Regions from separate parts of the Paraburkholderia sp. 2C genome, predicted to be linked through region 3. Evidence: predicted binding sites of a transcription regulator. Region 3 holds the regulator's gene; each other region holds the start of a gene.
What was found. The regulator FliA, encoded in region 3, starts transcription of late flagellar genes. The targets are predictions, from matches to a motif close to CTAAAGTTTNNNNNNNNNNNGCCGNTA.
Positions count from the first base shown of each region.

Region 1: the regulator FliA is predicted to act here: its motif matches at 2,796-2,822, upstream of ACYPXD_RS09020 (flagellin N-terminal helical domain-containing protein).
Region 2: the regulator FliA is predicted to act here: its motif matches at 4,589-4,615, upstream of motA (flagellar motor stator protein MotA).

Region 1 covers NZ_BAAILL010000032.1:189,133-196,488, reverse strand. The annotation lists gene ACYPXD_RS09035 (vWA domain-containing protein) at 1-285, shown strand, start outside; gene ACYPXD_RS09030 (helix-turn-helix domain-containing protein) at 321-1,277, opposite strand; gene ACYPXD_RS09025 (hypothetical protein) at 1,295-2,680, opposite strand; gene ACYPXD_RS09020 (flagellin N-terminal helical domain-containing protein) at 2,911-4,371, shown strand; gene fliD (flagellar filament capping protein FliD) at 4,564-6,135, shown strand; gene ACYPXD_RS09010 (DUF4440 domain-containing protein) at 6,215-6,700, opposite strand; gene ACYPXD_RS09005 (ligand-gated ion channel) at 6,811-7,356, opposite strand, start outside.
Region 2 covers NZ_BAAILL010000065.1:11,293-18,648, reverse strand. The annotation lists gene ACYPXD_RS29025 (PXPV repeat protein) at 1-237, opposite strand, end outside; gene ACYPXD_RS29020 (H-NS histone family protein) at 922-1,224, shown strand; gene ACYPXD_RS29015 (glycosyltransferase family 4 protein) at 1,762-2,829, opposite strand; gene ACYPXD_RS29010 (hypothetical protein) at 2,829-3,044, shown strand; gene flhD (flagellar transcriptional regulator FlhD) at 3,529-3,858, shown strand; gene flhC (flagellar transcriptional regulator FlhC) at 3,982-4,527, shown strand; gene motA (flagellar motor stator protein MotA) at 4,661-5,521, shown strand; gene motB (flagellar motor protein MotB) at 5,546-6,640, shown strand; gene ACYPXD_RS28985 (response regulator) at 6,670-7,041, shown strand; gene cheA (chemotaxis protein CheA) at 7,132-7,356, shown strand, end outside.
Region 3 covers NZ_BAAILL010000037.1:5,010-12,365, forward strand. The annotation lists gene flhF (flagellar biosynthesis protein FlhF) at 1-224, shown strand, start outside; gene ACYPXD_RS16680 (MinD/ParA family ATP-binding protein) at 217-1,086, shown strand; gene ACYPXD_RS16685 (RNA polymerase sigma factor FliA) at 1,111-1,842, shown strand; gene ACYPXD_RS16690 (GSU2403 family nucleotidyltransferase fold protein) at 1,969-3,003, shown strand; gene ACYPXD_RS16695 (flagella synthesis protein FlgN) at 3,052-3,498, opposite strand; gene flgM (flagellar biosynthesis anti-sigma factor FlgM) at 3,598-3,936, opposite strand; gene flgA (flagellar basal body P-ring formation chaperone FlgA) at 4,075-5,829, opposite strand; gene flgB (flagellar basal body rod protein FlgB) at 6,115-6,606, shown strand; gene flgC (flagellar basal body rod protein FlgC) at 6,685-7,107, shown strand; gene ACYPXD_RS16720 (flagellar hook capping FlgD N-terminal domain-containing protein) at 7,188-7,356, shown strand, end outside.

The sequences.
Region 1 (7,356 bases), on a different contig from region 3:
GAAGTGATTCAGTCGGTACCTTCGCGTGGCGGTGCGGATACCGGCGGGCACGAGGAATTGTCGGCATTGCGCGAGCCTTATCTTCGCGCGCTGGCCGCGCATGCGGGCTTTGGCTATCAGCGGCTGGACAAGTTCGGCGCGCTATCGACGGCAATGGCCGACCCCAAGCTCGGCCGACGCATGCAGGTGCCGACCGATTTCCGCTGGTGCCCGGCGGCGGTCGCACTGCTGCTGCTCGTCATCTATTTCATTTCCGGACGTAAGCCAAAAAGACCTGTTCCTTAAACCTCGAACGTCAAGGCGTGCTTGGGCGCCGAGGCTTACCTCGCGGAATGAGCCGGCCGAACGCGCTGGATCGTGGTGGGACTCGTGCCGTAATGTTTCTTGAAGACCCTGCTGAAGTGGGCTGCACTCACGAAACCGCACTGCCACGCGATGTCGCTGATACGAACGCGATCGTCGCTATTCGTCAGAAGCTTGTTGGCCCTTGCAAGCCGCTGTTGCAACAGGTAGCGCATGACGGAAGATCCATCGCGCTCGAAGAGCTTGGTCAGATAGCGCCTTGAAACACCCATTGCGGCAGCCACGAAGTCGATATCGATCTGTTCGTTCGCCACGTTGCGTTCGATAAAGCGCTTGGCCTGCTTGAGCAGGGCGTCCGAACTCGTGACGCGCTTCGGCGCCGTCAGGTCGTCGGTGACGATTTCCATCAGATCGGTCAGGTGCTCCGCAACGAGCCTCGCGCCGTACGAACTGCACTGCTCGCCGTAGGCGGCCGCACCCGCAATCAGCGACTTGAGCAATGCGACGTCCGGCGACGTGGCATCGGCCACGAACATTTCGCGGCTCGACAAGACCTTTCCTCTGGTTTCCAGCGAAGCTTTCGATACACGAAGGATCATGCCGCGCGAATCCGCGCGCGCAGTCTGCGTGTATTTGATGCTGCCGTCGAAGAGCAGCAACGAACCTTCGCCGAGCTCGACCTGGTTGCCATCCTGTTCGATCTCGATCGTCCCGCTTTCGATCAGGAACAGCAGCAGCGTGTTCTTGCGCCAGTCGTCGAGACCGGGGCCCGGCGTCCATGTCCATTGCTGACCGGACAGTTCGGCAGCCTCGAAGCGAAGATCGCCCATGTACCAGGACGCCGTCAGCAGTTCGCGCGAGACTCCTCTTTCGAACTGGCACTCCATGCTCCAGTTCGTTCTGACGAGGTCGCACCATTCGCCTTCGGTCTTGGCTGACTTGCTTCGGGTTGCCTGTTTGACGAAATGCATCATGCTACGTACCTGACAACTCAACCAAAACTGCGTTGCATAACTGCCGCATCAAGGCCTTCATGCGGTGCTTCATCTGCCACGGCGCGATGTAAAAGCCGGGTGACGGCATCGCGGCAAGCGGCTTCGGCTTGCAATTTAGACAACGCAGTCAAACAATCCGAAACCGCTTCGTTGCTCAATTGCGCGACGAGCACGCTATCCGTAAGGAGCCGCTGTGCAAGCCTGACCGCTGCCGACCGGCATGCAGGATCGTCTTCCATCTCTCCAAGAGACTTAAGGCAATTGACAACATGTTTGGCGCTAAGGCGGTTGCATATGGCAGCATCCGTCGCAAGACGACGTGCCAATTGGCTCACCGCTGTACGGCATGTTCTTTCGTTATGCAACTTTGCCAACGTGTGCAGGCACACGGCAACATGCCGTCCGTTCAGGTTGTGTCGCAACGGACCGTCTTCCACGACGCGCTTGGCGAGCCGAACCACTGCGCGCTGACAAGCAGAGTCTAAAGCCCATTCGCCTAACGCGCTGAGGCAATTTGCGAGACGTACACCATTCAACTGCTTTACGACCGTTTCATCCGTAACAATGCGCGTGGCCAAGCGCCTTCCCGCAAAGAAAACAGCCTCATTTCCAGGCCATTTACCAAGCGCATACAAAGCGTTGGCAATTGCATGACCATTCATGCGCGACAGCAGACCGTCGTTCGTCACGATCTGTCGGGCGAGATGTGCGCCGGCCTTAACGCAGGCTTCGTGATCGTGCCACTTGCTCAGCGCGTTCAGGCAGCTGCCGATCTCATGGCCGTTCAAGTCGTTCCAGAGCGGCGCATCCATCGTGATCCGTGCTGCGAGATGAATCCCCGTGGCGCGGCAGATCGGTTCCTTGTCCCATTTGCACAAGGCATTCAGACATTCGATGACCTCACGCACGTCGAGCGTTTGACGCAGTGGCTCATCGTTGGCCAGCCTCACGGACAGTCGAAGTCCCGCTCGCCGGCAAGCATCGTCTTTATGCCACTTGCCGAAGGCAGTCAGGCAATCGGCAATCTGGGGACCCGTTAAAGCATCGCAAAGCAGGCTGTCTGTTTCGAGTCGCGCCGCAAGTCTGACCGCCGCTTTCTGGAAGATCTCGTCGTCCCACTTCGCCAGTGCACTTACACATGCGGCGAAGTCCTTGTTGCTGAGCCTGTTGCGGAACGAGCCATCCAGCGCCAACGTTTCCGCAAAGCTTGCAGCGATTTTCTGACTCGCTTCGTCACGATTACGTTCGTTTAACGAAGCCAGTAATAAATGGAAATTTAAATGACCTGATGCGCGCGCGGCGAAGATATCTTTAGAGTTTTCGAAAGCATTTCTTTCGTTATCCAAAGTCTTCGATCGAAGGAGACTTTCAGCTCCTTTCATATCTATTTCTCCCTTTAGGTCCATTGGGCGAAGCTATCTTGGGCCAATGGCTAGCCGGGAGTTTGACCATGCGACGACTTTCTCTTGTCTTTGCGGGCATGCGTGCCCTTTGCTTCTCAAGCATCGTGCTCCCTTGCCGTCAACGCAGGCTAAGGTGGCCAGCAACGCGTAAATGCTTCCGCCGACGTCAATGTTGTCAACGATCAGACTACCCTTCTACGGAGTACCGCATGTCTCTTTCAATATTTAGCAATGTCCCGTCGCTGGTCGCACAGCAGAACCTGAACGCATCCGGAAGTTTGCTTGACCAGTCGATCCAGCGCCTGTCGTCGGGTAAGCGCATCAACAGCGCAGCGGACGATCCGGCTGGTCTGGCGATTGCCACCACGCTGCAAACGCAGATCAACGGCCTGAATCAGGGCATCTCTAACGCAAACGATGGCGTGTCGCTGGTGCAGACTGCCGGCACAGGTCTCTCGCAAATCGTGAATGCCCTGCAGACGATCCGTTCGCTGGCCAACGAAGCGCAGGGCGGTACGGAGACGGCGCAGAACCAGCAGTCCTCGCAAGCGGAAGTGGCGCAGGAGATCGCTGAAGTCAACCGTATTGCTTCGCAAACGACATTCAACGGTTTGAATCTGCTTACCGGCCAACTCGGTGTTGTCAATGTGCAGGTCGGCGCGAACGACGGCCAGACGGTGGCGATCAATCTGAGCCAGAGCGTCTCGGCCGGATCGCTCGGTGGCGGCATCGCCGAGTCCGGTGCGATTCTCGGGACGGTATCGGGTCTCAACCTGAATGCCGACGGCACCGAAAATACCAGCGGCAGCCCTGGCACGATCCAGTCGATCAACGTCGTCGCGAACGGCAATGGCGGCTTCACGTTCACGGACCAGAACGGCGATGCGATTTCGACGGCTGCGTCGGCGGCCTTGTTCACCACGACGACGACCAACGGCATTTCGTCGCTGTCGCTGAACAGCACGGGCGCACTCACGCCGGCGAACGAGCTGGCGGCGATTTCCGCCGCCGTTGGTGCTGGTTCGGGCGCTGCGAACAACACGGTGTTCGGCACGATTTCGGACATCGACATCGATCCGACGACCGGTCTCGATGCCACGGGGACCACGCAGAACGCGATTACCTCGATCACGGTCGAAGCGAACGGTTCCGGCGGTGTGAAGTTCGTCGACCAGAACGGCCAGGCGGTTCCGGCCGCTGCCCAGGCGGCCCTTTTCAACCTGACGACGACGGCTGGCGGCGGTGTAAGCGCCATCTCGTTTGCCACCGTGCCCAGCAGCACGATCGGGTCGACTGCAGCGGGCACGCAGCCGTCAAACAGCGTGCTCTCGTCCGTCAACGCGCTCAATACGCCGACCTCGGTGGCGGATATCGACATCAGCACCACGCAAGGAGCGAACAATGCAGTGCTGTCTATCGACAACGCACTGGCCACCATTAACAACCTCCAGGCATCGCTCGGGGCCGCGCAGACTCGCTTGACCGGCATCTCGCAATCCCAGCAGGACGAGTCGACCGACCTGTCCAGCGCGCAGTCGACGATCCAGGACGCCGACTTTGCGCAGGAAACGGCGAACCTGAGCAAGGCGCAAGTGCTGCAGCAAGCCGGTATCTCGGTGCTCGCGCAAGCGAACTCGCAGCCGCAGCAAGTGCTGAAGCTTCTGCAATAAGATTCGCCGCCGGCGGATTCGAAGGACAGTAGAAGTCAGCTTTTAGCAAGCAGCACGCAGTAACGCACGCGGATGAGCCGGCAATGCATGCAGTAAAGGCTCATCCGCGAAACGTGAACACATAAGCATTGCGACGTCCTATACCGCGAATGCGGGAGTGAGCGGCCAGACGGGCCGCATGGAGCTTTTCATATGTCGACTTCACCCGTTGCCTCGGCGGCAGCCGCTGCTGCCGCCAAGGCAGCCGCCCAGGTTCAGCAGGCCGCCCAGGCGCTGATTGACGAATCGACCGGCAGCACGGTCGATACGCAATCGCTCGTGGCGGCGCTTGTGCAAGACAAGGTCGCCGGTCAGTCCGCCGAGTTGACCACGCAGGCAGGCATAGACAAAAGCGATATCGCCGGGCTCGCTTCGCTGTCCGCTACGTTGAGCGGGCTGCAGACGGCATTGAGCCCGTTCCTGAGCGGCGATGCGCTTTCATCGTTTTCCGCGACGCTAAGCGGCGATGGGATTACCGCGAAAGCCGGCCAGGGTGCAGTGGCACAGACCTATCAGCTCGACGTGACGCAAGTCGCGCAGTCGCAGATCCTCACGTCGCAACCATTCAGCACCAGCGACGCGGCCGCGATGGGCAGCGGCACCATCACGATTTCGCTTGGCAGCGGGACGAGCGCGAAGTCGTTTCAGGTCAGTGTCGACTCGTCGGACGACAGCCTGGAGGACATCAAAAACGCGATCAACTCGGCATCGGGCAACCCAGGCATCAAGGCGAGCATCATCCAGGGCGCGAACGGCGCGTCGCTGAGCCTGCAATCGACTACACCGGGCGCGGCGAACTCGATCAATGTCAGCGTCAACCAGCAGACTCCCACCGCGCTTTCCGACCTCGATGTGACATCGGGCACCAGCACGGACCCCGGCCCTCCCGTCGGCGCGTCGGAGGTTACGGCGGGTAACAGCTTCTGGACACAAACGCAGGCTGCGCAGGACGCGCAGCTGACCGTCGACGGCCAGCTCGTCACGAGTTCGACCAACACGATTTCCGGCGCGATTTCGGGCGTGACGTTGACGCTCGATCCGACCAACTCGAAGACGGTCGGATCGCAGACGCTGACGGTCGCGCCCGACGAAAGCTCGGTCGAAGGCGACCTGTCTTCGTTCGTATCGGCGTATAACGCCGTCATCGATCAGCTGAATTCGCTTGCCGCGCCGGGCACCGCAGGCGTGCAAGGCACCGGCGGCACGCTACTCGGCGACGAAATGATCAACCAGCTGGGCGCGGCACTCGGCAGCATTGTGGGCGCAAAGGTGTCGAGCGGCGGTTTGTCCAGCACGCTCGCATCGCTGGGCATCAATTTCCAGGCCAATACGGGCGGCGAGCCGTTCGCGCAGCTGCAGATCGGTGACAACGCAGCCGGTCAGTCGCTCGACGACGTGGTGTCGAGCGATCCGGCGATTCTGAGCGCGCTCTTTAACGATACGAACGGCCTTGCGCAGCAGCTCGATTCGATTGCGGCGACGTATACGGACCCGTTCAAGGGTCTCATTACGCAGCGCACGACCGACCTGACCGCCGATATCACCAGCCTCGTGAAACAGCAGGACGATCTCGACGACTTCGCCAAGCAGTTGACCTCGCAGTTCAACGACCAGTTCACCTCGCTGAACACGATCATGGCGCAGGCTCAACAGAACCAGCGCTTCCTGACGCAGCTGTTCGGCGGCGCCAACAGTAATGGCGCGCTTGCGCAGAACAGCACCTAAGTTCTTGCGGCGGCCGACCCGGGTTATGTGTGTGTCGCCGCCGTTCCCTTTCCCTGTTCCTGTTGCGGGCCAGTCTGGCTTACTGCGCGGCCCACGACCACGTCGAAATCAGCCACTTGTCGTCGACCTTTTCAAGCGTGGCGGTAATCGTGCCGCGAATATGCGTGGACTTGTTGCGCTGTTTGAAGCGGTAGACGGCCGGCAACACAATATAAGCGTGGCCGTCGATCACTTCGATATCGCGCGGCTTGAGCAACTGCATCGCAAAGTCGCTGATGCCGTTGCGCTCGGAGTCGGCCGCATACGCTTTCGCCCATGCGCCGATTGCTTCCTCGGGCGCACCCGTGAACACGTACGGCGGGAGGTCGTCGACGAGCACGACCGATGGCGCAAAATTCTCCGCGAGCCTGGCCGGATCGATATTCTGGTTGGCTTCCTCGATGGTTTGCTGCATGCGCTTGAGCACGTCCGACTGGTCCGACGCGAAAGCGGAGTTGATGGACCACGACAAGGCGGCGACAAGCGCGCCTAGAAACGCGCCTGCAACGAGGATTTTTCGCAACATCGTGGTTCCCTTCCTGTTATGAACGATGCTGCATGATGGCCCGTATTCGCGCTTTCACGACGAGGCGCATGCGAAGCGATATCGCGCCGGCGCGAATCGCCGTGCCGCCCTCAACCCTTGCCGACAATCAGGAACAGATTGAATCCAATAAACGTCAGTGCGACGATCGCGCCGCAAACATACTCGAGTATCAGTGAAAACTTCTTGCCGCGGTTCGTCGTGATGCTCGCCGTGATCGTGACGATGGTGGCAAACACGATGTCGATGAGCACGACAATGTTGAGGCGGTCGACAATCGTCAAATGATGCTCGTGGCCGAGCACGTTCGCCACCGCGCGAAAGTTCAGCACGACAGCGAAAAGCGCGCCGGCAAGCAGCGTGACGCGCGATTCGATCAGCGGGCGTCCATCGTCCTTGTGAAGCAGGAAGCTGACGGTACACAGCAAGAACGCCGCGTATAACGGAGCGGCCAGATTGAGAAACAAGGCAAGGCTCGCGCGCCGCAACGTGATCGTCATTTCGAGCTTCGTGTAATCGGAGCCCTTGCCGCCGGCGGGATCGCCGAACTCCGTCGCATAGTGGGTTTCGCCGACGTCGATGCGCTGATCGGTGATACGCCAGCCCTGCGGGCTCGCGGTCGGCAGATAGCCGGTGTT
Region 2 (7,356 bases), on a different contig from region 3:
GCGGTGATTATGATCCCGGTATTCCCAGCGATGATCGTCGCCGCGGTTCCAGTCGTGACGATCCCGGTCCCAGCCGCGATCCCAGTGCTGGTAGTAGACCGGCTGCGGCGCTGCATAGACAGGCGCCGGTGTGCCCAGCGAAATCCCGATGCCGACATTGCCGTGCGCCTGCGCGACCCCGCATGCGCCGGCCGCGAGACCCGCTGCGATGAGCAGATGAGTGACGATGCGCTTCATGTTGATTCCTCCCGCCAGTCGATTGGAGTGAGCGCTTTAGCGCTGACTCGGGTCCCATGCCACCACGTTGCACCATGCAATGCAGTCGGCACGACGCGACATCCTTGTCGCACAGGTTCAATCTACGCACTCCATTCGCCGCGTACTGCGACAGGATGTTACGGAGTGCAAGCGCGGCTTGGCCATTCAGCGCGCGTGCGTAAAGCGCACCGCAAGCTACAAAGCACCTGACCGGCGGGGCCTGCGGGCCCAATTGGGGCGCGCGAGACAGGCCGCGCACAGCAATCGCCGTAAGCCAGCCTTACATCTGTGCCACGCGATTAATCGTCGAGGCTCCCCATCCAATGCAAAGCCGCCCGGAATCGCGAGATGCTTTGCAGGACGAAGCGTGCAACGAATCACACAAAAACTGGTCGCGCAACGCGCCTAACGGGAACGCACGAATTTGCCGATATATCCGGATTGGAGTGCATTCGAACAGACGCATTTGGAATACGGATGTCAACTTTTGTTAATTCCGCACTTCGCGGCCCCTTATTCTTCGTAAAATTTGCAGCTCATTTAACCGTTTCTTTCGTAAAAATTATCATAGGATTTCGCGTAAAATGATAATGGTCCGTTGCGGACTTTATTAAACGACGCTAATCTCCGAACCGACGGGGTTGAACAAAAAGGGAGGCCGAAATGTCGCAATATGCTGATTTGAAGAGCCAGATCGCCAAGCTGCAAGCTCAGGCGGAGGAAGCCCGCCGTATCGAAGTGGGCAATGTGATTGCCGAGATTCAACGTCAGATAGCCGAGTATGGTCTGACGCCGCAAGATCTGGGCTTTGCCGCCGCCGCACGGCGCGGGCGTCCGCCGAAGAAGGCGCCGCTGCCGCCCAAATACCGCGATCCGAAAACCGGCAGTACATGGAGCGGGCGCGGCAAGCCGCCGAAATGGATTGCCGGCAAGAGCCGCGACCGCTTCCTGATCGGTGAGGCGTAATCAAAGTGTATGGATATTGCGTAACCGTTCGTGGTCTGATCCATACGCGGTTGCGCAATTGCAGTCCCGCCTGTACTGAAATCTGACTCAAGTTCGAGTCAATTCGGCGGGTCTATTCAGAATTGGCTGCGAACGGGTCGAAGCACTCTAATGCGTTCTGAAAGCCGATCCAAATGCTTCGGGCAAACCGTTTGCCCGAAAATCCGACCGGCTGCCGAGTGAGCTATACAGGGCTATAGCCAGGCTATAGCCGGCTTCGAAGCAAGGCAATAAAAAAGCCGCCTTCCAAAGGCGGCTTTTGCATGCCATGCACACTTCTAGCTCAATATGAAGGTGCGCAAACGTTTTACATCGGTTAATTCGCCGGAAGCGGACGCTCCATGCGTTCTCGGAAAACCGAACCCAACTCCGGGAAAACGCTTATTGCCGGGCGAACCAGGTCAAACCAAAAACGAAATCGAACCGAACGTGCCAGCCGCATGGCGCCGACGGTTCAAGCCCCCGGCGCCACGCGCTGCGTTTCCAGATGACGCCCGATCAGCCGGCGGCGGCCACGCGGCGCAGAATCGGCCGACGCTGGGCTTCGATCAGCGTCATATAGCCGTCGACATAGTTTTGCGCCATCGTCTTCGCGCTGAAGCGCTTTTCGAACTGCGCGCGGATTTCTTCGCGCGACAACTCGTCAATGCGCTGGAGCGCGGCCACGGCGCCCTGCACGTCTTCTACGATATATCCCGTCACGCCGTGATCGATCACCTCAGGCACCGAACCGCGGTTGAATGCGATGACTGGCGTACCGCACGCCATCGACTCGATCATCACGAGGCCGAACGGTTCGCTCCAGTCGATCGGGAACAGCAACGCCTTCGCGCCGGACAGAAACTCGGGCTTCTGCGCCTCGTTGATCTCGCCGATGAATTCGACATTCGCCTGCGACAGCAGCGGCTCGATTTCCGCCTTGAAGTAGTCCATATCGACCTTGTCGACCTTCGCGGCGATCTTCAGCGGCAGACCCGTCTGCGCGGCGATCCGGATGGCCGTGTCGACGCGCTTTTCCGGGCAGATCCGGCCGAGGAAGGCCAGGTACTCGGGCTTGCGATCGGCGCGCGGCGTGAGCAACTGATCGGGCAGGCCGTGGTAGATCGTGTTGAGCCAGTTCGCCTGCGGCAGCGGCTGGCGCTGCGAGTCAGAGATCGAGATGACCGGCGCATCGCCGAACGTATCGAACATCGGCTGCAGTTCCGGCAGATCGAGCCGGCCGTGCAGCGTGGTCACGAACGGCGTGTCCATCTGCGAAAAAAGCGGGAACGGCAGATAGTCGAGGTGGAAGTGCAGCACGTCGAATTCGTGTGCCATGCGGCGCACGCGTTCGAGCAGCAGCATGTGCGGCGCCATCGCGTCGCGGATCGTCGGATCGAGGCGCAGCGCGCGCGGCCAGGCGGCCTCGAGCTTCGCGGACGTCACGGAATCGCCGCTCGCGAAGAGCGTCACGTCGTGGCCCAGGTCGACCAGTGCCTCGGTGAGATAGGACACGACTCGCTCGGTGCCGCCGTAGAACTTCGGAGGAACGGCTTCGTAAAGCGGCGCGATTTGTGCGATTCGCATTGTATGAACTCCTGTTCAAAGGGCTATTTCGCACGGCGGCGCAAAAGCGCAGCGGAAGGCGAATGCCGGTCGGACGGATGGGCGGCGCTCAGGCGGACCTGGATGAAGCTTGGGTGCGCTCGCCCGATGGCGGCCTCGAAGCCGAATCGGGTTATCCCTTAAGGCTCATTATCGGTATCCAGCGCGATAATTCGACCTATTTTTCAAACGCTTAATGTTGTTACAGCGGGAAACGAACGTCGTTGCAATTGTCACGATCGAGCGTCGATCCTTGCGCGACAAGGCTCCGCAGCCGCCCGACATGATCGGCGAGGCGGCCCGCCCATGGCAAGAGGCGCGTTCGCCGTTACACGGCGATTGTTGCGGCAGCATGAAATCGCCCTATAATTCGCTCGCCGCTTTCCCCGCGCCGGCCAGTCGGCCCGCCAAATAAATATCCCCGAAGCATTCGAAGTTGAGTCCCTGTTTTTGTAGGAAAAATTCCTACAGCATTAATGGACGATTCCGTCGTCCAGACGGGCGAATGTCCGCTTTTCGTGCGAAACGGCTAGGGACACAATGCATCAACGGTCATCACACTGCCGATCGTGTCCCCTGAAAAAACCCAGCGGACGCGAAAGAGCAAACGATTTCGTGCAGGCCAGACAAGACCAGTCAAGACCAATCAGGCTTCAATCAGGATTCGAATTCGGGGGAATCATGAGCGCTACCGTCGCCCGTAGTGACATGCTCAATGAGATCAAGGAAGTGAACCTGTCGTATCTGTTGCTCGCGCAACGTCTTTTGCGCGAGGACAAGCCGATGGGCATGTTCCGGATGGGAATCTCGGAGCAGCTCGCCGACGTGCTCGTCAATCTGACGCTTGCGCAGACCGTGAAGCTGTCGGCGTCGAACCAGTTGCTGTGCCGTTTCCGCTTCGACGACCACGCGATCCTTTCTTCGCTCGCCGACAAGGGCAAGCCGACTTCCGTGAGTCAGGCGCACTCGGCGATTCTGATGGCGGGCCAGCCGGTGGAGCAGATCGGCTGATGCGCCGCGCCGCGCTGCAGGTGTGCACACACTTCGCCGCCTCGCGCGGCGTGAGCGCGACGAGCCGGCCGGCCACGGCTGCCGCTCGCGCCGCCGGTTTCGATCAGATGGAGTACAGCGCGCATGGCCACTAAGAGCGTTGTGCTCGAGGTGCGCGAAATCACGCTGGCGATCGAGCTGATCGAGCTGGGCGCGCGGCTGCAACTGCTCGAGGCCGAAACGAGCCTCTCGCGCGACCGCCTCATCAAGCTGTACAAGGAATTGAAGGGCGAATCGCCGCCCAAGGGCATGCTGCCGTTCTCGACCGACTGGTTCATGACGTGGCAGCCGAACATCCACTCGTCGCTGTTCTACAACATTTACCGCTTCATGTCGGCGCGCGGCGGCTGCGAGACGATCCAATCGATCGTCAAGGGCTACCGGCTGTATCGCGAGCACGTGCAGATGCACGGCGAGGAGCCCGTGCTGAGCCTGACGCGCGCCTGGACGCTCGTGCGTTTTTTCGATTCCGGCATGCTGCAGCTGACGCCGTGCACGCGCTGCGGCGGACATTTCGTCGCGCACGCGCACGATCCGCGCGCGGGTTTCGTCTGCGGATTGTGCCAGCCGCCTTCGCGGGCCGGAAAGACCCGCAAGGCCGCCGACGAACGGGCCCGCGCGGCGGTTTGATCTTCCCGCAAAGCGCCGCCGCCCCAAGGTTTACACGGGGGGCGGCAGATGGCTTTTCCGTCAAAGGTTTTTCGTTTCCCTGCCGTAAACCCAATTAACGACGATCTCCGTCGCCTAATTTGGGGGCTCCGCGGTGCTGATTTTCCTGGGAACACTCGTGACGCTGCTGTCCGTCTTCGGCGGCTACGTGCTGGAGGGCGGCCACCTGGCTGCGCTTCTGCAGCCCGTCGAAGTGCTGATGATTGTCGGCGCGGGCGTCGGAGCTTTCATTCTCGGCAACGGGATGAAGACGATCAAGGCGACCGTCCGCGTGATCCCGACGCTGTTCAAGGGCTCGAAGTACAACAAGGACGTCTACATGGAGCTGATGGCGCTCCTGTACGTGCTGCTCGCCAAGGCGCGCAAGGAAGGCACGCTGACCCTCGAAGCCGATATCGACGATCCGGAGAAAAGCCCGATCTTCACCCAATACCCGAAGATTCTGGCGGACCGTCACATTGTCGAATTCCTGACCGACTACCTGCGGCTCATGGTGGGCGGCAACATGAACGCTTTCGAAATCGAAAGCCTGATGGACGAAGAGATCGAAACGCATCACGCGGAAGGCGAAGCGCCGAGCCACGCGCTCGCGAAGATCGGCGACGCGATGCCGGCCTTCGGTATCGTCGCGGCGGTGATGGGCGTGGTGCACACCATGGCGTCCGCCGACAAGCCGCCCGCGATTCTGGGCCAGATGATCGCGCAGGCGCTGGTCGGCACGTTCCTCGGCATTCTGCTGTCGTACGGCCTGATCGGGCCGCTCGCGAGCGTCGCGGAACAGCGCGTGACCGAGTCGACGAAGATGTTCCAGTGCATCAAGGTCACGATTCTCGCGAGCCTGAACGGCTATGCGCCCGCGATCGCGGTCGAGTTCGGCCGCAAGGTGCTGTTTTCGACCGAGCGCCCGTCGTTCGCGGAGCTCGAAGAGCACGTGCGGCGCGTGAAAGCGAAGTAAGGCAGAGCAGGCGGAGCAGCCGAAATGAGCAAGGATAAGGATCGCGCGATCGTCGTCAAACGCTCGGCGCCGAACAAGAAGGGCCACCACGGCGGGGCATGGAAGCTCGCGTACGCGGATTTCATGACCGCGATGATGGCGTTCTTCCTGCTGATGTGGCTGTTGAGCTCGGCCTCCACCGTGCAGCTGAAGGGTATTGCCGACTACTTCAACCAGCCGCTGAAAATCACCTTGTGGGGCGGCGACCGCAGCTCGACCGACTCGAGCGTGATTCGCGCGGGCGGCCGCGACGTGTCGACCGACCGCCAGGGCGTGATGCGCCAGACCGACGGACAGACGCGCAACGGCACGCATTCGGTCGCGCATAACGACGACGAGGCGGCCGCGCTGAGCCAGGGCCAGCTCGAGCGGCGCGAACAGGTGCGTCTGCACGACCTGCAGGTCAAGCTGATGGCCGCGATCCAGGCGAACCCGGTGCTGCGCCAGTTCAAGCAGCAGATCCGCATCGACTCGACGCTGCAGGGCTTGCGCATCGAGATCGTCGATTCGCAGAAGCGGCCGATGTTCGCGACCGCGAAGGACGAAGTCGAGCCGTATATGCGCGACATCCTGCGCGAGATCGGCAAGACCCTGAACGACGTGCCGAACCGCATCGTCGTGCAGGGCCACACCGATGCCGTGCCGTACGCGGGCGGCGAGAAAGGCTACAGCAACTGGGAGCTGTCCGCGGACCGCGCGAGCGCGTCGCGGCGCGAGCTGATCGCGGGCGGCATGGACGAATCGAAGGTGCTGCGCGTGATCGGCCTCGCGTCGACGCAGAACCTGAACAAGGCCGATCCGCTCGATCCGGAAAACCGGCGCATCAGCATCATCGTGCTCAACAAGAAGTCCGAGGAGCAGATGAACCAGGACGACACCACCACCACCACGCTGTCGGACGACGCGGGCGGTTCGGCATCGTTCTCGCCGCCGCTCGTGCAGAAGATCGGCCAGGCGACGGCGGGCGGCCCGGCGCCGGCCGCGCGGGCGCCGGGTGTGGTGGTGCCGGACGTTGCGGCGCCGGGCATCACGACGCCGCAGCCGGCCCCTGTCACGCCCGCAGCAGGACAGATCAAGTAAACCAACATTCGAGACGCAGCGAGGTTTTCATGATCAGGCACATTCTCGCGATCGACGATTCAGCCGCCATGCGGGAGATTCTCTCCGCGACGCTGACGACCGCCGGTTACGACGTGACGGTCGCGAAAGATGGAGATGAAGGACTGGAGCACGCGCTCGCGATGGCGTTCGATCTCGTGCTGACCGATCAGCACATGCCGGGCAAGACCGGCGTCGACCTGATCGCACTGCTGCGCGCGAACCCCGCCTACGAGGCGACGCCGATCCTGTTGCTGACAACGGAATCCGGCGAGCCATTCAAGGAAGCGGCGCGCGCGGCGGGCGCAACGGGCTGGATCGAGAAACCGCTCGATCCGGATATGTTGACCGAACTCGTTTCGACGCTCGATGCGCCCGCTTGAACCTGACCCGACCTGAAGCACCGTCACGCAGCAAATGACAACCAGGCAGCAACGAGCCCAGCAGACAGAAATATTCGCGGTGAACCAGGCATGACACTCGATATCACACAGTTCTATCAGACGTTCTTCGACGAAGCGGATGAACTGCTCGCGCAGATGGAGCAGTTGCTGCTCAATCTGAACGTCGGCCAACCCGACCCGGAAGATCTCGCTGCGATTTTTCGCGCGGCGCATTCGATCAAGGGCGGCGCCGCGACGTTCGGCTTTACCGCGCTGACGGAGACGACGCACATCCTCGAATCGCTGCTCGATCGC
Region 3 (7,356 bases):
TCGACGCGGTGCTGCGCTACCGGTTGCCCGTGCACTACGTTTCGACCGGCCAGAAAGTGCCGGAAAACCTCTACGTCGCAACGAAGAAATTCCTCGTTCGCAGCGCGTTCTGCATCCCGCGCGATCACTCGCCGTTCGTCCCTCAGGAAGACGACGTCCCGGGTCTGCTCTCCGCGCTGTCCGCACGCTCGACTGCCGAGCAGCATGAGGTCCGGTTTGGCTAAGTTCGTGTCCGATCAGGCAGAAGGACTGCGGCGCCTGCTGGCGCGCCACGGTTCGCGCGCGATCGCCGTCACCGGCGGCACGGCCGGCGTCGGCTGTTCGACGACCGTCGTGAATCTCGCGGCGGCGCTTGCGGCGCAGGGCAAGGACGTGCTCGTCGTCGACGAGCATGCGGGCGAACCGCACGCGATCGCCGCGACGCCCAACGGCGCCGCGGCCGAACGCTTCGTCGCGTTTACGCGCGGCGAGATGGCGCTCGATGCGGCAACCGATCGCCACAGCGCGGGCTTCGCGGTGCTGGCCGCGCCGCGCAGCCATCGCGATATGTGCAAGCCGTCGCAACTGGCCGCCGTGTTCGACAGCACGGCCGACGTCGTGCTGATCGACGTGCAGTTCGAGCGCGACGGCATGCTGTCGGACCTCGCGCTGCAGGCGCACGACCTGATGATGGTCACGCGCGTCGCCGCGCAGGCGATCACCGATACGTACGCGTGCATGAAGCGCCTGCACTACGCGTATGCGATCGCCCAATTCCGCGTGCTGGTCAATCAGGTGCACAGCGTCACCGATGCGCAGCTCGCGCTCGACAACCTCGCGGCTGTCGCGGGGCGTTATCTGACCGTGGCGCTCGAGGGCGCCGGCTGCGTCGCGGCGGACCCGCTGATGACGCGCTCCGGGGAACTGTCGCGCTGCATCGTCGAAGCCTTCCCTTCGACACCCGCCGCGCGCGACTTCCGGCACCTCGCCGCGGAACTGCAGTACTGGCCGATGCGGCCAGCGATGTCATCGCGCGCGCCGTGGTCGGCGAGCGCGGCAGTCACGACGGCGTCACACGCCGAACAACCGTCCGCACAACACGCCTGACAGGCAGCGGACAAGGGGAGCTCGATGTACAACGCTCAAGGAAAGATTTCTCAGGCCGACGTTCTGACGAAATACACGCCGCTGGTCCGGCGGCTCGGTCTGCAGCTGGTGGCGAAGATGCCGGCGAGCGTGGACCTCGACGATCTGATCCAGGCCGGCATGATCGGCCTGCTCGACGCCGCAAGCCGCTACAAGGAAGATCAGGGTGCGCAGTTCGAAACCTACGCGAGCCAGCGCATTCGCGGCGCGATGCTCGACGAGCTGCGCAGCAACGACTGGCTGCCGCGCAGCGTGCGGCGCACGTCGCGCGAGCTCGAGATGGCCGTGCATCAGGTCGAGCAGCAGCTCGGCCGCGCCGCGAGCGAAGCCGAAATCGCGCAGCACCTGAAGATGCCGCTCGAAGAGTATCAGGCGATGCTGCAGGACCTGCACGGCAGCCAGTTGATCTACTACGAAGACTTCGACCGCTCCGCCGACGACGAACCGTTCCTCGACCGCTATTGCGTCGATCACTCGGACCCGCTGTCCGCGCTGCTCGACGAGAGCCTGCGCGGCGCGCTGATCGAAGCGATCGAGCGGCTGCCGGAGCGCGAGAAGCTGCTGATGTCGCTGTATTACGAGCGCGGCATGAACCTGCGCGAGATTGGCGCCGTGATCGAGGTCAGCGAATCGCGCGTGTGCCAGCTGCATAGCCAGGCGGTCGCGCGGCTGCGTGCACGCTTGCGTGAAATGGCGTGGGCGGCCGAGGAGAGCTGAAAAGGGTAGTGGCGTCCGGCAAGGGTTTGCCGGGAATTTATACCCCATAATCAAATCATAGGGTATAAATAGCGCCGGCTGGCCTTATACCCTACAATGCAATCGTAGGGTATAAATCTCGCCGTCATGCCGACTTTTTACAACCATGCGCTGCAAACGCTGTACGCCTCCGTTGCGGAGCGTGCCGCCGCGCAGACGCAAATCCTGCTTCACTCGCCTGGCTCCGCCTCGATCAAGGTCGTCGACGGGAAAAACTACGTTTACTGGCGTGTTTATCTTGCATCGGGTAAGCGCGTCGAAACATCGCTCGGCCGCGCGGGCGAGCCGCTAACCAATGCCACGCTCGACGCGAAAATGCAGGAAAGCCTCCAGATGCGTGGGTTGGCCGCCGACGTTCAGGTATTGCGCAAGTCCGGCTTTGCCGCCGCCGACAATTCCGCCGCCCTCACCATCGCGACGCTCTACAACGCGGGCATCTTCAGTCACGGCGGGGTACTGGTCGGCTCGCACGCGTTCGGTGCGCTGCTGAACGGGCTCGGTGTGCGCATGTCGGCGAACTACCGGACCGAAGACATCGATATCGGCAGTACCGGCGCGATTTCGGTCGCGATTCCGCAAAACCGCAGCTTCCTCGATATTCTGCGCGACAGCAGCCTGCCTTTTCTCGAAGTGCCGGAACTCGATGCGCGCCGCCCCGCGACCCCGTTCAAGGCGCGCGGGCAACCGTTGAAGGTCGATCTACTCGTGCCGGGCACCGAAGCGTACGAAACGAAACCGCTACCGCACTTGCGCGCGCACGCAACGGGGCTGCCGTACTTCCGATATTTGCTGACCGAGGCGACGAGCGGTTTTGTGCTCGGCAAGGAACATGCGGTTCCGGTCACGGTGCCGGACCCCGCCAGGTTTGCGCTTCACAAACTCGTTGTCAGCACGCTGCGCGGGCCCGCGTTTGCCGCGAAGGCCGGCAAGGACCGCCGTCAGGCAGCGGTGCTCATCGATGCGCTGATGGAGCGCTACCCGGACTTGCTGGAAGCGGCGGCGGAAAAAATCGAGAAGAAGGCGCGGCCGCGCGTGGCGACGGCGGCTGCGCTTGCGGTGAAGTTCGAACTGGATCTGTCGGAGCGGGCGCGCGATTTTCTCGCGGACCTGAGTGATACCTGAAGGGCACCCCGGTTGCACTTGAGCGCCGCCCCGTGAAGCGCGCTTCGCCTACAGCCCCGAATACATCGGCACCTTGCCGTCCGGGCCGTAGAACGACGAGGCCACTTCGGGTGTCCCGCGCAGCACCGCCAGAATCCGGCGGTTGTAGTCCATGCGCGTGCGGATCATCAGGCCGTTGTTGAAGTTGAGCTTGCGCGCGCGTTCCGCCGATTTCTGCAGCAGGCGCCACTGCTCGTCCAGGCGCGTATCGGTGGCGGCGGCGAGATCCATCCCGCGCTTGCCGGCCGGCAGGCCGCGCTCGCGCAGATGCCCTTCGCGTGCGCGCTCGAGCATGGCGAGCTTGTCGGCCATCGAGGTCTTCTGTTCGACGATCGGCTTCAGGATTTCGCCAGGGTACGCGGTGGTCAGCGCTTTCTGTTCGACGGCGAGCAAGGAGGCAAAAGCTTCGACGGTCGCGTATTCGTCGATGATGGTGTCAAGCAGGGCGTCTTTCATCTCTCACTCAAACGTTAATCCGCCTGCATGACGCAGGCGGGCGCAGGTTTCTACATGCGTCCGCCAGTGAGCGCGCCCTGAAAAAGTACGTTCGGACGCTCAGCTGCCGGACGGCTGGGTGCCTTGCAGCAGGCTGCGTGCGGTTTCGAGCACGCCATCGGCAATCTTCGACGCATCGATCTTCAGCGAGCCGTCGCGGATCGCCTGCTTGATCGACTCGACCTGCTGCGTATCGATATCGGCCGAACCCGACGCGGCGAGGCTCTGCAAATGGCCCGCGAGCGCCGACAGGCTGACGTCCGCCGCCGCCGCCCCGCCGCTCGAGACCGGCGTACGTGCCGTGTTCGGGCCGGCAGCGGCGGTTTCGCCCTGCTGGCCGCGCTGCACGCCGTTGTTGAGCGGCGTCAGATTCGGGTTGGTGCTGGAATCGACTTTCACGATGGGCTTCCTGAACGATTTGACTGTGATATCGGCAGTCGCCGGCCGAAACTTTAGCGCAACCGCAGCCCACTGTTTTTTCGTCTTCCGTCACCTTTTCCGTGTCTGAAACCCGTTCGCGAGACGCGGTAAGCACCTTCACATCTGGATCTCGACGGTCGAACCGTCTTTCACCACGCCGGTCACGATCTGGCCGTTCATGGTCTTGACCCGCACCTGCTGGCCCGGCGTCGCGTTGTTCATCGCGTTGCCCTCAGCCGAAATCGAGAACCCTTCGCCGGACGCGACGACGCGCACCGTCTGTCCGACCGTCACCGATGTGGTGCCGCGAATCGTGTCCTGGCGCAGCGGCAGCCCGGCGCCGATACGCACGAGCGCGACCGCGCCGACCGCTTGCGACGGATCGGTGATCACCGTTTGCGGCAAGGTCGCGAGGTCGCCTTCGTGGGCGACGAGATCGGCGGCGGTCAGCGTTTCGCCCGGAGCGATCTGGCGCGAGGCGGTGTAGTAGGTCGCCTGCAGCGAGATGCGCGCCTGCAGATAGAGCGTCCATGGCCGCGCGCCCGCGCAGCGCACGCCGACCGACGTGCGTCCCCACAACCGTGCGCCGACCGGCATGAACGGCTCGAGCGCCGTGCAGGCCGCAAGGCCGCGCGGAAAGGCGGGAGCGACGGTAATCGTGATCTTGCCGGGCAGACCGGCCGTTTGCTGCTCGAGAAACGTGAGCGCGGTTGCGCGGATCGTCTCGCCGTCCTGCTGGCCGGCGGGCACCGGGGCGGCATTGGCCGCGCTCGCGGCAAGCGTGTTGGCGCCGCCGGCGTTGACCGTGGCGACGGCCGGAACGGTGCCGCCGGCCACGGCCGCGCGCGGTGTGTAACGCACGGGCTGGAGTTGCGCGGCTGGTGCGGCTGGTGCGAGGCGTTGAGGGGCCGGCGCGGCGGCTTGAGCGGTGGACGCGGACGCCTGAGCGGCCAATTGCGCAGACGGTTGCGCCGCGCCTGTTGCCGCCGCTTGCCGCGGGGCTTGTGCGTTCAAGCCGGGTTGTCCCGCCGACGCGGGCTGCGGCTGCGCGGCCTTCGCCGCGGCCCACTGCTGCACGGCTTTGATCTGCGCCGCGCTTGCTTGCTCTGCCGTCATCGGCTGCGCGCTGGCCGCCTGGGTTCTGATCGCCGCCGTGCCACCGGGGCCGCCGAGTTGCGGCGGCTCGCCGCGCGCGGAAAGCGGATCGATCTGGACCGGCGCCGATGCATCGGCCGCATCGGCCGCGCGAATGTCGGAAGCGGGCACGCTGTAGCGCGCCTGCGCGTTGCTGACAACAACCGGCGCCACCCCTTGGGCAGGCGGCTGCACCGTCACGGGTTGCAGCGTCACCGGCACGCCGGGCAGCGCGCGGGCAGTCAGGACGCGGCCGGTCGTGACCGTCCCGCGCGTCGCGTTCGCGGCATAACCGCCCGCCGTCGTTTGCGCGCCCGGCTCACCGGTGCCGGGAATGACGATTTCGCCGTTGTTTGCACTGGCATCGGCGTCGAAGGCGCGCTGCGCCGCGCGTGCCGGACGCAGCGCGGCGAGCGCGGCCGCGCTCGGCTGTGCCGGATGAGATGTCATGCCCATGCGCGCGGCAAGCGCTTGCGCATCGGCGGGATTCTTTTCACCGGGACCGGGAATCACGATCGGGCCGCCATTGTCCTGCGCATAAGCGAGCGTGGGCATCGCGCCGGCGGCGATCACGACGGGCAAGCCCGCGCCCGGCAAGGCCATGCCGAGCAACGCCGCAACCGGCAAAACACGCGATGCGCGCAACGCGGGCCACCCCGGCCACCCCGGCCGCGCCGCGCCGCGCAGCCGCGCGGCGCGAGACACGCCGGGCAGGGCAGCAAAAGCGGGCAGGGCCATGGCAACTCTCCAGAACAAGGACGGACGCGCGAGCCGCGACGGCCCGCAGGGACTGAACGGTACAGGACGCATTCTAGGGAGCGGCCTCTCACGGCAAACGTTGAATAGAGGGGGGCTTCCCCGGCTATTCGTTCAATTGGCCCTTGCATCGCGCCCCTAAGATGCACTCCATGCGAAAAAGCCTTTGCGTATTGCTTTCGCCGCCGCCGGACATGCGCCGCGGCCAGCATGCGCAAGGGCGGCAGGCGAATATGGCCGCGGACCGTTCATACGGAGAGATGCCCGATGCTTGACAGGCTCGATCAGGATTTTGCGTTCAACAAGGAAGCGCTCGACGTGCGCGCGTACCGGCAGGAAGTGCTGTCGTCGAACATTGCGAACGCCGATACGCCGAACTACAAGGCGCGCGACATCAACTTCTCGTCGTCGCTCGCGGGCGCGTTGCGCCAGGCCGGCGGGGAGTCGGGTGCGGGTTCCGGTGCATCGCGGCTCCAGATGACGCAACCGGCCGGCGTGACGAGCGGGATGACGCTCGCGACGACCGCGGCCGGCCATATGGCCGGCAAGGCGAGGCTGATTCCGACGGGTGGCCCGGCCGAAGACTACGGCCAGCTGAAGTACCGGATTCCCGCGCAGGCCGCGCTCGACGGCAACACGGTGGACCTCGACTCGGAACGCGTGCAGTTCGCCGACAACACGCTGCATCTGGAATCGGGCATGACGCTTGTGTCGTCGCAGATCAAGGGATTGCTGTCGGCGATCACGTCGGGCAGCTAACAGAACATAACGGCATAACCCGCCAGGCAGCAGCACTCAATTAACGCTACGGGATCAACGAAGGAGGCTCGCAAGGCCATGTCATTGATGAACATCTTCAAGGTGGCGGGTTCGGCGCTGACTGCGGAGTCGCAGCGCCTGAACGTCACCGCGTCGAATCTGGCGAACGCGGACAGCACGACCGGTCCGGACGGCAAGCCGTATCGCGCGAAGCAGGTGGTCTTCGCGGTCGACCCGCTCGGCGGCTCGCGCTCGCCGTCGGGCCAGCAGATCGGCGGCGTCCAGGTGACGAGCGTGATGGACGATCCGACGCCGATGAAAACGACGTACGACCCGAGCAACCCGGCGGCCAACTCGGACGGCTATGTGACGGCGCCGAACGTCGACCCGGTGCAGGAGATGGTGAACATGATCTCGGCGTCCCGCTCGTATCAGGCGAACGTCGAGACGCTGAACACCGCGAAGAACCTGATGCTGAAAACGCTGACGATCGGCTCTTAACCGGGCAGCTGAGGAGAAATTTCTTGAGCACGCCAATTGGAAACAACGGCACCACGACCAACAACACGCCGACCGACACGATGGGCCCGAACGCGGGCACGTCGGCATCCGATCTGCAGACGACGTTCCTGAAGCTGCTCGTCACGCAGTTGCAGAACCAGGATCCGACCTCGCCGATGGACAGCTCGCAGATGACGTCGCAGCTCGCGCAGATCGATACGGTGAGCGGCATCGCGCAGCTCAACCAGT